DNA from 2 places in the Bartonella jaculi genome. Region 1 is predicted to be linked to the other one. Evidence: predicted binding sites of a transcription regulator. Region 1 holds the regulator's gene; the other holds the start of a gene.
What was found. Region 1 encodes HrcA, which represses chaperone genes, less so after heat shock. Its sites were predicted from a motif close to GTTAGCACTCNCNNNNNGNGAGTGCTAAC; they were not measured.
Positions count from the first base shown of each region.

Region 2: groES (co-chaperone GroES) is a predicted target of HrcA. The motif match lies at 1,806-1,834, and genes of this name have one in related genera.

Region 1 covers NZ_BAABIZ010000002.1:110,773-114,205, reverse strand. Annotated here, with positions in the region: gene thpR (RNA 2',3'-cyclic phosphodiesterase) at 1-332, shown strand, start outside; gene grpE (nucleotide exchange factor GrpE) at 431-1,093, opposite strand; gene hrcA (heat-inducible transcriptional repressor HrcA) at 1,215-2,285, opposite strand; gene rdgB (RdgB/HAM1 family non-canonical purine NTP pyrophosphatase) at 2,606-3,253, shown strand; gene hemW (radical SAM family heme chaperone HemW) at 3,250-3,433, shown strand, end outside.
Region 2 covers NZ_BAABIZ010000008.1:60,725-64,157, forward strand. Annotated here, with positions in the region: gene groL (chaperonin GroEL) at 1-1,400, opposite strand, end outside; gene groES (co-chaperone GroES) at 1,461-1,757, opposite strand; gene fumC (class II fumarate hydratase) at 1,983-3,371, shown strand.

The sequences.
Region 1 (3,433 bases):
CAAACGGTTTCAAAGTTTTTGGTTCAGAAGATGCCCCCCATTCTCTTGTTGTCCGTATTGAGCCTTGTGAAACTCTTAATCTTTTGCACGAACAGATGCAAAATATCCGGAACCGCTTGAAGTTAACGCCTGATGAAAAGCAATTTACCCCGCATATCACTCTTGCAAGATTGCTCGATATTAGACCTCAGGATCTTCCTCCTTATCTGTCTCATCGGAGTGATTTTTCATTTCCTCCTTTTGAGATTGACCGTTTTGTTTTACTGTTATCTCCATCTCCCGAAAGCAATTCTCCTTATATTGTGAAAGGAAGTTGGGTACTTCAAAGATAAAGGGTGTTTTTAACACCCTTTTAAAACCTTTTTTAATAAAATGCTTCAAAATGTGAAGCTACATACGTTGTAATACTGTGGTCTTACATTGCAGATGTTTATGCGGAATCAGATTCAGTAAAAGCTTCTTTTGCCCCCCCTTTGGCTACGCCAACTATCGCTGGACGTAAAACACGTTCGCCGATGATGTAACCTGCCTGAACAACTTCCTGAACAGTATTATCTGGAACATCGGAGTTAGAAATTTCAAACATTGCTTGATGAAAGTGAGGATCAAATTTTTGTCCCGCTGGATGAATTCTTTTCACGCCGTGACGTTCTAATGCTGCTATCATTGCACGCTCAGTCATTTCAACACCCTCAGCTAATGTTTTCAAACCAGCATCATTCTCCTTTGCCCCTTCAGGAATAGCCTCCAAAGCGCGGTTGAGATTATCGGAAACAGATAACATATCACGTGCAAAATTAGCGATTGAATAAACCCTTGCATCAGCCACATCACGTGCAGTACGACGCCGAAGATTTTCCATATCTGCAGCAAGACGTAAAAGTTGATCTTTCAGCTCTTTATTTTCATCCTGCAAAGCAGCTAAGGAATCAGTAAACTCATTTCCTTCCTCTTCAACATCTGCACGAGCTTCTGCTTTACGCATTTTTAAAAACTCATCGGCAGCTTGTTTAAGTGCATCACGATCAGCTGCTTTTTTCAAATCGCAATTTTCCAATGAAGCGTCAGTAAATTTGTTTTTTTCGTCAGACATAAAAATTCCATTCCTTCATAAGATTCATTACTATCGATATCGAAATTTTATAAACAAAAATCAAGGGGTATTTGCATATCTTAACACAATGAGCGTCTATAAAAATATCATCTGGGTTGTTCTAACGCAATAACTGCGAAACAAGTTGAGCTGTATAATCAACCATAGGTACGATTCTTGCGTAATTCAGCCGTGTTGGCCCAATAACCCCCAAAGCACCGATGACTCGTTGTTGTGAATCACAGTAAGGTGCCACCACTAAAGAAGAACCAGAAAGTGAGAACAACTTATTTTCCGAACCAATAAAGATACGGACCCCTGAACCTTCATCCGTTAAATCAAGTAGCTGCGCCATACTTTCACGCGTTTCAAGGTCATCAAAAAGGTGTCGTAACCGCTCTAAATCTTCTTCTGCTTTCACATCTTCAAGCAAATTGCTTCGCCCACGAACTATAAGGTGTATTTTATGATCAGCACCTTCTCCTCCCCAAAGAGCTAACCCCGTTTCAACAAGATGATGAGACAAATTATCAAGCGCAGCCCGTGTTTCTGAGCATAAACGCGCAATTTCTTCTTTAGCTTCACTCAATGTTCGCCCCTGAATATGGGCATTGAGAAAATTCGTTGCCTCCGTCAATTGTGCATGGGTAACCCCTTCCGGTAAATGAACAATACGATTTTCAACCTCACCTTGTTGAGTCACCAAAACGGCAAGAGCGTGCTCTCCATCAAGGCGCACAAATTCAATATGCTTCAATGTTCCTTCATATTTTGTCGCTAGAACTAATCCTGCTCCACGTGAAAGATCTGAAAGAACTTGGCTAGCTTGGATGAGAAAATGTTCAACCGATTGTGCATGACCAGCCTCCTTAACTTGGTTTTCAATACTTTCGCGCTCCTCAATTGGCAAATCACCCGCTTCCATAAATGCATCGACAAAAAATCGTAAACCTGATTGTGTCGGCATTCTTCCTGCAGACACATGAGGTGCATAAATCAAACCGAGATGTTCAAGATCACTCATCACATTACGAATTGTCGCAGGCGATAATGTCTGTTGCAAAAGCCGTGAAAGATTTCGTGATCCTACAGGTTCACCCTCATTGAGATAAGCTTCAACGATATGACGAAAGATATCACGTGAACGCTTATCAAGATATTGTAGTTCATTATCAATAGGTTTGTGCTTCATCACAATTGTTTCACTACTTCAAAAATACTCTCTTCTTATATAAGTTTTGCCAAGGTTTGGTCAAACAGTTTAAAGCAGTGCAAAAGTGTAATACATATTTATCATAAAAAAAAATATTATTATAAAAAAGAAAGATACTTTTATATGTCTTTCCAATTATTGTCCTCATCAAATACCTAAGATGTCATTTGAACGAAATATGAATAAACATTCAAAAATATTATGTCTCGTAAAATTTGGCAGAAATTATATTATATGATCGTTCAAACTGGTTTTTAGCACAAAAAATAGCTATCCCCTTTCAATTTAGAGAGATGTATATGAGAAGCATAACAACTAAAAAACTCGTCATTGCTACACACAACACCAGCAAATTGCATGAAATTAGTACATTGATCACTCCCTTTGGTCTAAAAATACTATCAGCAAAAGAGCTTGGATTGCCTGAACCAAAAGAAACAGGAACAACGTTTGAAGAAAATGCTTATATCAAAGCCTTTGCAGCCGCAAAAAATACAGGACTTCCTGCCCTCTCTGATGATTCAGGCTTAGAAGTGGATGCATTAGATGGTGCACCAGGTGTTTATACAGCTGACCTTGCTCTTCAACCCGATGGCACACGTAATTATTTAAAAGCTATGCAAAAAATAGAAGATGAACTCCAAAAAATTGGAGCTTATGAAAAAAAACAACGAAAAAGTCGGTTTATATCGGTTATCTGTATTGCATGGCCTGATGCTCATGCAGATTATTTCCGCGGGTGCGTTGAAGGTACATTTACTTGGCCTCCACGCGGCGATAAAGGTTTTGGCTTTGATCCTATCTTTTTACCAGATGGATATGAAAATACCTTTGGCGAAATGACAACAGAGAAAAAACATGGCTGGAAACTCAACGATAAAACACCCCTCTCGCATCGTGCGCGTGCTTTCAAGCTTTTGGCCGAAAATCTTCTGGTACTCTCATGAATGAAGCTTTTGGCATTTACATTCATTGGCCTTTTTGTGCTGCCAAATGCCCCTATTGTGACTTTAATTCGCATGTTCGCGTAAATGGGGTCGATCAGCCACGTTTCGTAGCTGCCTTTGAACGTGAAATAGAAACACAATACCATAAAATAGGTCCACGTCATATTACCAGTATTTTTA
Region 2 (3,433 bases), on a different contig from region 1:
TTTCCAACAATAATCGCAGCTTCTTCACCAGCATTGGTTGCAATTTGACGTGCTGGTGCTTGTAGTGCACGGCGCACGATATTAATACCCGCTTCTTGATCAGGATTGCTTCCTTTAACAGTCAACGCATTAGCAGCACGCAACAATGCGGTTCCCCCACCAGCAACAATACCTTCTTCCACAGCAGCGCGTGTTGCATTCAAGGCATCATCAACGCGATCTTTCTTTTCTTTCACTTCAACTTCTGTAGCACCACCAACGCGGATAACAGCAACACCCCCAGCGAGTTTAGCAAGTCTTTCTTGTAATTTTTCACGGTCATAGTCAGAAGTTGTTTCTTCGATCTGCACCTTGATCTGATTTACGCGTGCATTGATTTCAGCCTTTTGTCCAGCCCCATCAATGATTGTGGTATTTTCTTTAGAAATATTCACTTTCTTTGCACGACCGAGCATATCTAAAGTGACATTTTCCAATTTAATACCAACATCTTCAGAAATCACCTGCCCTGATGTCAAGATTGCAATATCTTCGAGCATGGCTTTACGGCGATCACCAAATCCTGGAGCTTTTACAGCAGCAATTTTCAAACCGCCGCGTAGTTTGTTGACAACGAGTGTTGCCAAAGCTTCACCTTCAACATCTTCAGCGATAATCAGGAGAGGTTTACCAGACTGAACAACAGCTTCGAGCACTGGTAGAAGGGATTGTAGATTAGATAATTTCTTTTCGTGAATGAGGATGTAAGGATCGTCAAGATCAGCCACCATTTTTTCAGCATTTGTTACGAAATAAGGTGAAAGATATCCACGGTCAAACTGCATACCTTCAACGACTTCCAATTCCGTTTCAGCAGTTTTTGCTTCTTCCACGGTAATAACGCCTTCATTGCCGACTTTTTCCATAGCATCAGCAATCATCTTACCGATTTCTACAGCGCCATTAGCGGAAATGGTTCCCACTTGTGCGATTTCTGCAGAAGTTTGAATTTTTTTTGCTTTTTTGAAAAGGTTTGCCACCACTTCTTCAACAGCAGCATCGATACCACGTTTGAGATCCATTGGGTTCATACCAGCAGCAACGGCTTTTACCCCTTCTTGCACGATAGCTTGTCCCAAAACGGTTGCCGTTGTTGTTCCATCACCAGCAATATCATTGGTTTTGGAAGCGACTTCGCGCAACATCTGCGCCCCCATATTTTCGAACTTATCTTCGAGTTCAATTTCCTTTGCAACGGAAACACCATCTTTTGTGATGCGCGGCGCACCAAATGATTTGTCAATAACCACATTACGACCTTTAGGGCCGAGCGTTACCTTAACAGCGTTAGCAAGGATATCAACACCGCGCAACAAACGCTCACGCGCTTCACGGCCAAATTTGACTTCTTTAGCAGCCATTTAATTTCTCCTTGGAGTTGTGTCCTAAATAATACAAAATGCAAACAATGAGAGGCGCAATTAGCCCATAATTCCCATAATGTCAGATTCTTTCATGATTAAGAGGTCTTCCCCATTAATCTTTACTTCGGTTCCAGACCATTTCCCAAAGAGGATACGGTCTCCTGCTTTAACTTCTAAAGGTACACGCTTTCCGTTATCATCGAGAGCGCCATTGCCCACAGCAATAACTTCACCTTCTTGTGGTTTTTCCTTCGCTGTATCAGGGATGATAATCCCACCAGCAGTTTTATTTTCAGATTCAACCCGACGGACAACGACACGATCGTGAAGTGGGCGGAATTGTATGTTAGCCATATTTTAAATCCTTAAAACTTAATATAATTGCATTAATCTTAAGTCCTTATTAGCACTCTTCAAGCATGAGTGCTAACAACGGTCTGAATATAAAATTGCCACTCCCCATTGTCAAGGATTGTCTCTAAAATAATTTATATCAAAAGGCATTGAAGCCTTGCCTCTTTTTTCTATTTCGCGTTATTTAGCTTTTTACTATACCTGTAAACATAAAAGGATTTTATCATGGTTGAAACACGTCAGGAAACGGATAGCTTTGGAACGATTTCGGTACGTCAAGACCGTTATTGGGGAGCACAAACTGAACGTTCTCTGCATAATTTTAACATTGGCACAGAAAAACAACCTCTTGCCATTATTTATGCTTTAAGCCTTATCAAAAAGGCTGCAGCTGTTGTCAATATGGACAAAGGGAAGCTGCCAGAAAATATTGGGAAAGCAATTATTACAGCCGCTGATGAAGTACTTGCCGGCGATTTTGATACACATTTTCCACTCTCCGTCTGGCAAACAGGTTCTGGCACACAGAGCAATATGAATGTCAATGAAGTTATCGCTAATCGTGCCAGTAAGATCTTAGGAGGAAAACTTGGCAGCAAAAAACCCGTTCACCCCAACGACCATGTCAATATGAGCCAATCGTCGAATGATTCCTTTCCCACAGCGCTTCACATTGCCACCACGTTGCAAACACGCCAACACTTACTGCCAATTCTTGAAGCTCTTATTGCTACATTAAAACAAAAAGAGCAAGAATTCGCAGATATCATTAAAATCGGCCGCACCCATACTCAAGATGCAACGCCTTTAACCTTAGGACAAGAATTTTCAGGCTACCGTGCGGCATTAGAAGCCAATCTTCAGCGCATTGAAAATGCTCTAACCGATATCCAAATGCTTGCTCAAGGTGGCACTGCTGTTGGCACAGGACTCAATGCGCCAAAAGGTTTTGACGTTGCCTTTGCGCAAACAGTGAGCACCCTCACCGGGATAACGTTCCAAACTGCCAGCAATAAATTTGAAGCGCTTGCCCACCATGGTGCTCTTGCGCATTTCCATGGAAGCTTGAATGCTCTAGCAGCTGATCTATTTAAAATTGCTAATGACATTCGGTTTTTGGGCTCAGGACCACGTTCGGGTTTAGGGGAACTAAGCCTTCCAGAAAATGAGCCAGGCTCTTCTATCATGCCAGGAAAGGTGAACCCCACACAATGTGAAGCCTTAACCATGGTTGCCTGCCAAGTCTTTGGCAATCATACCAGTGTGACATTTGCCGCAAGCCAAGGGCATTTCGAACTTAACGTTTATAAGCCTGTTATTGGTTATAATGTTTTACAGTCGATTACGCTTCTTGGTGATTGTATGCGCTCTTTTGATGAACACTGCATCCAAGGATTACAGGCCAATCGAGTCCATATTCACTCACTCATGGAACGCTCTTTGATGCTCGTGACAGCTCTTGCACCAGTCATTGGCTATGAGAAAGCCGCCGAGATTGCTAAAGCAGCACATAAAAATGACACAACCTTGCGTACTGAAGCAATGAAAGCTGGAGTGTCTGGAGCGGATTATGACCGGCTAGTTGATCCAAAAAAGATGATCGCCCCGCAATAAACAACGGGATATCGCCATGCCTCAAACAGACCGCGAAAGTATCAAACCCTTCGCGGTCCAGC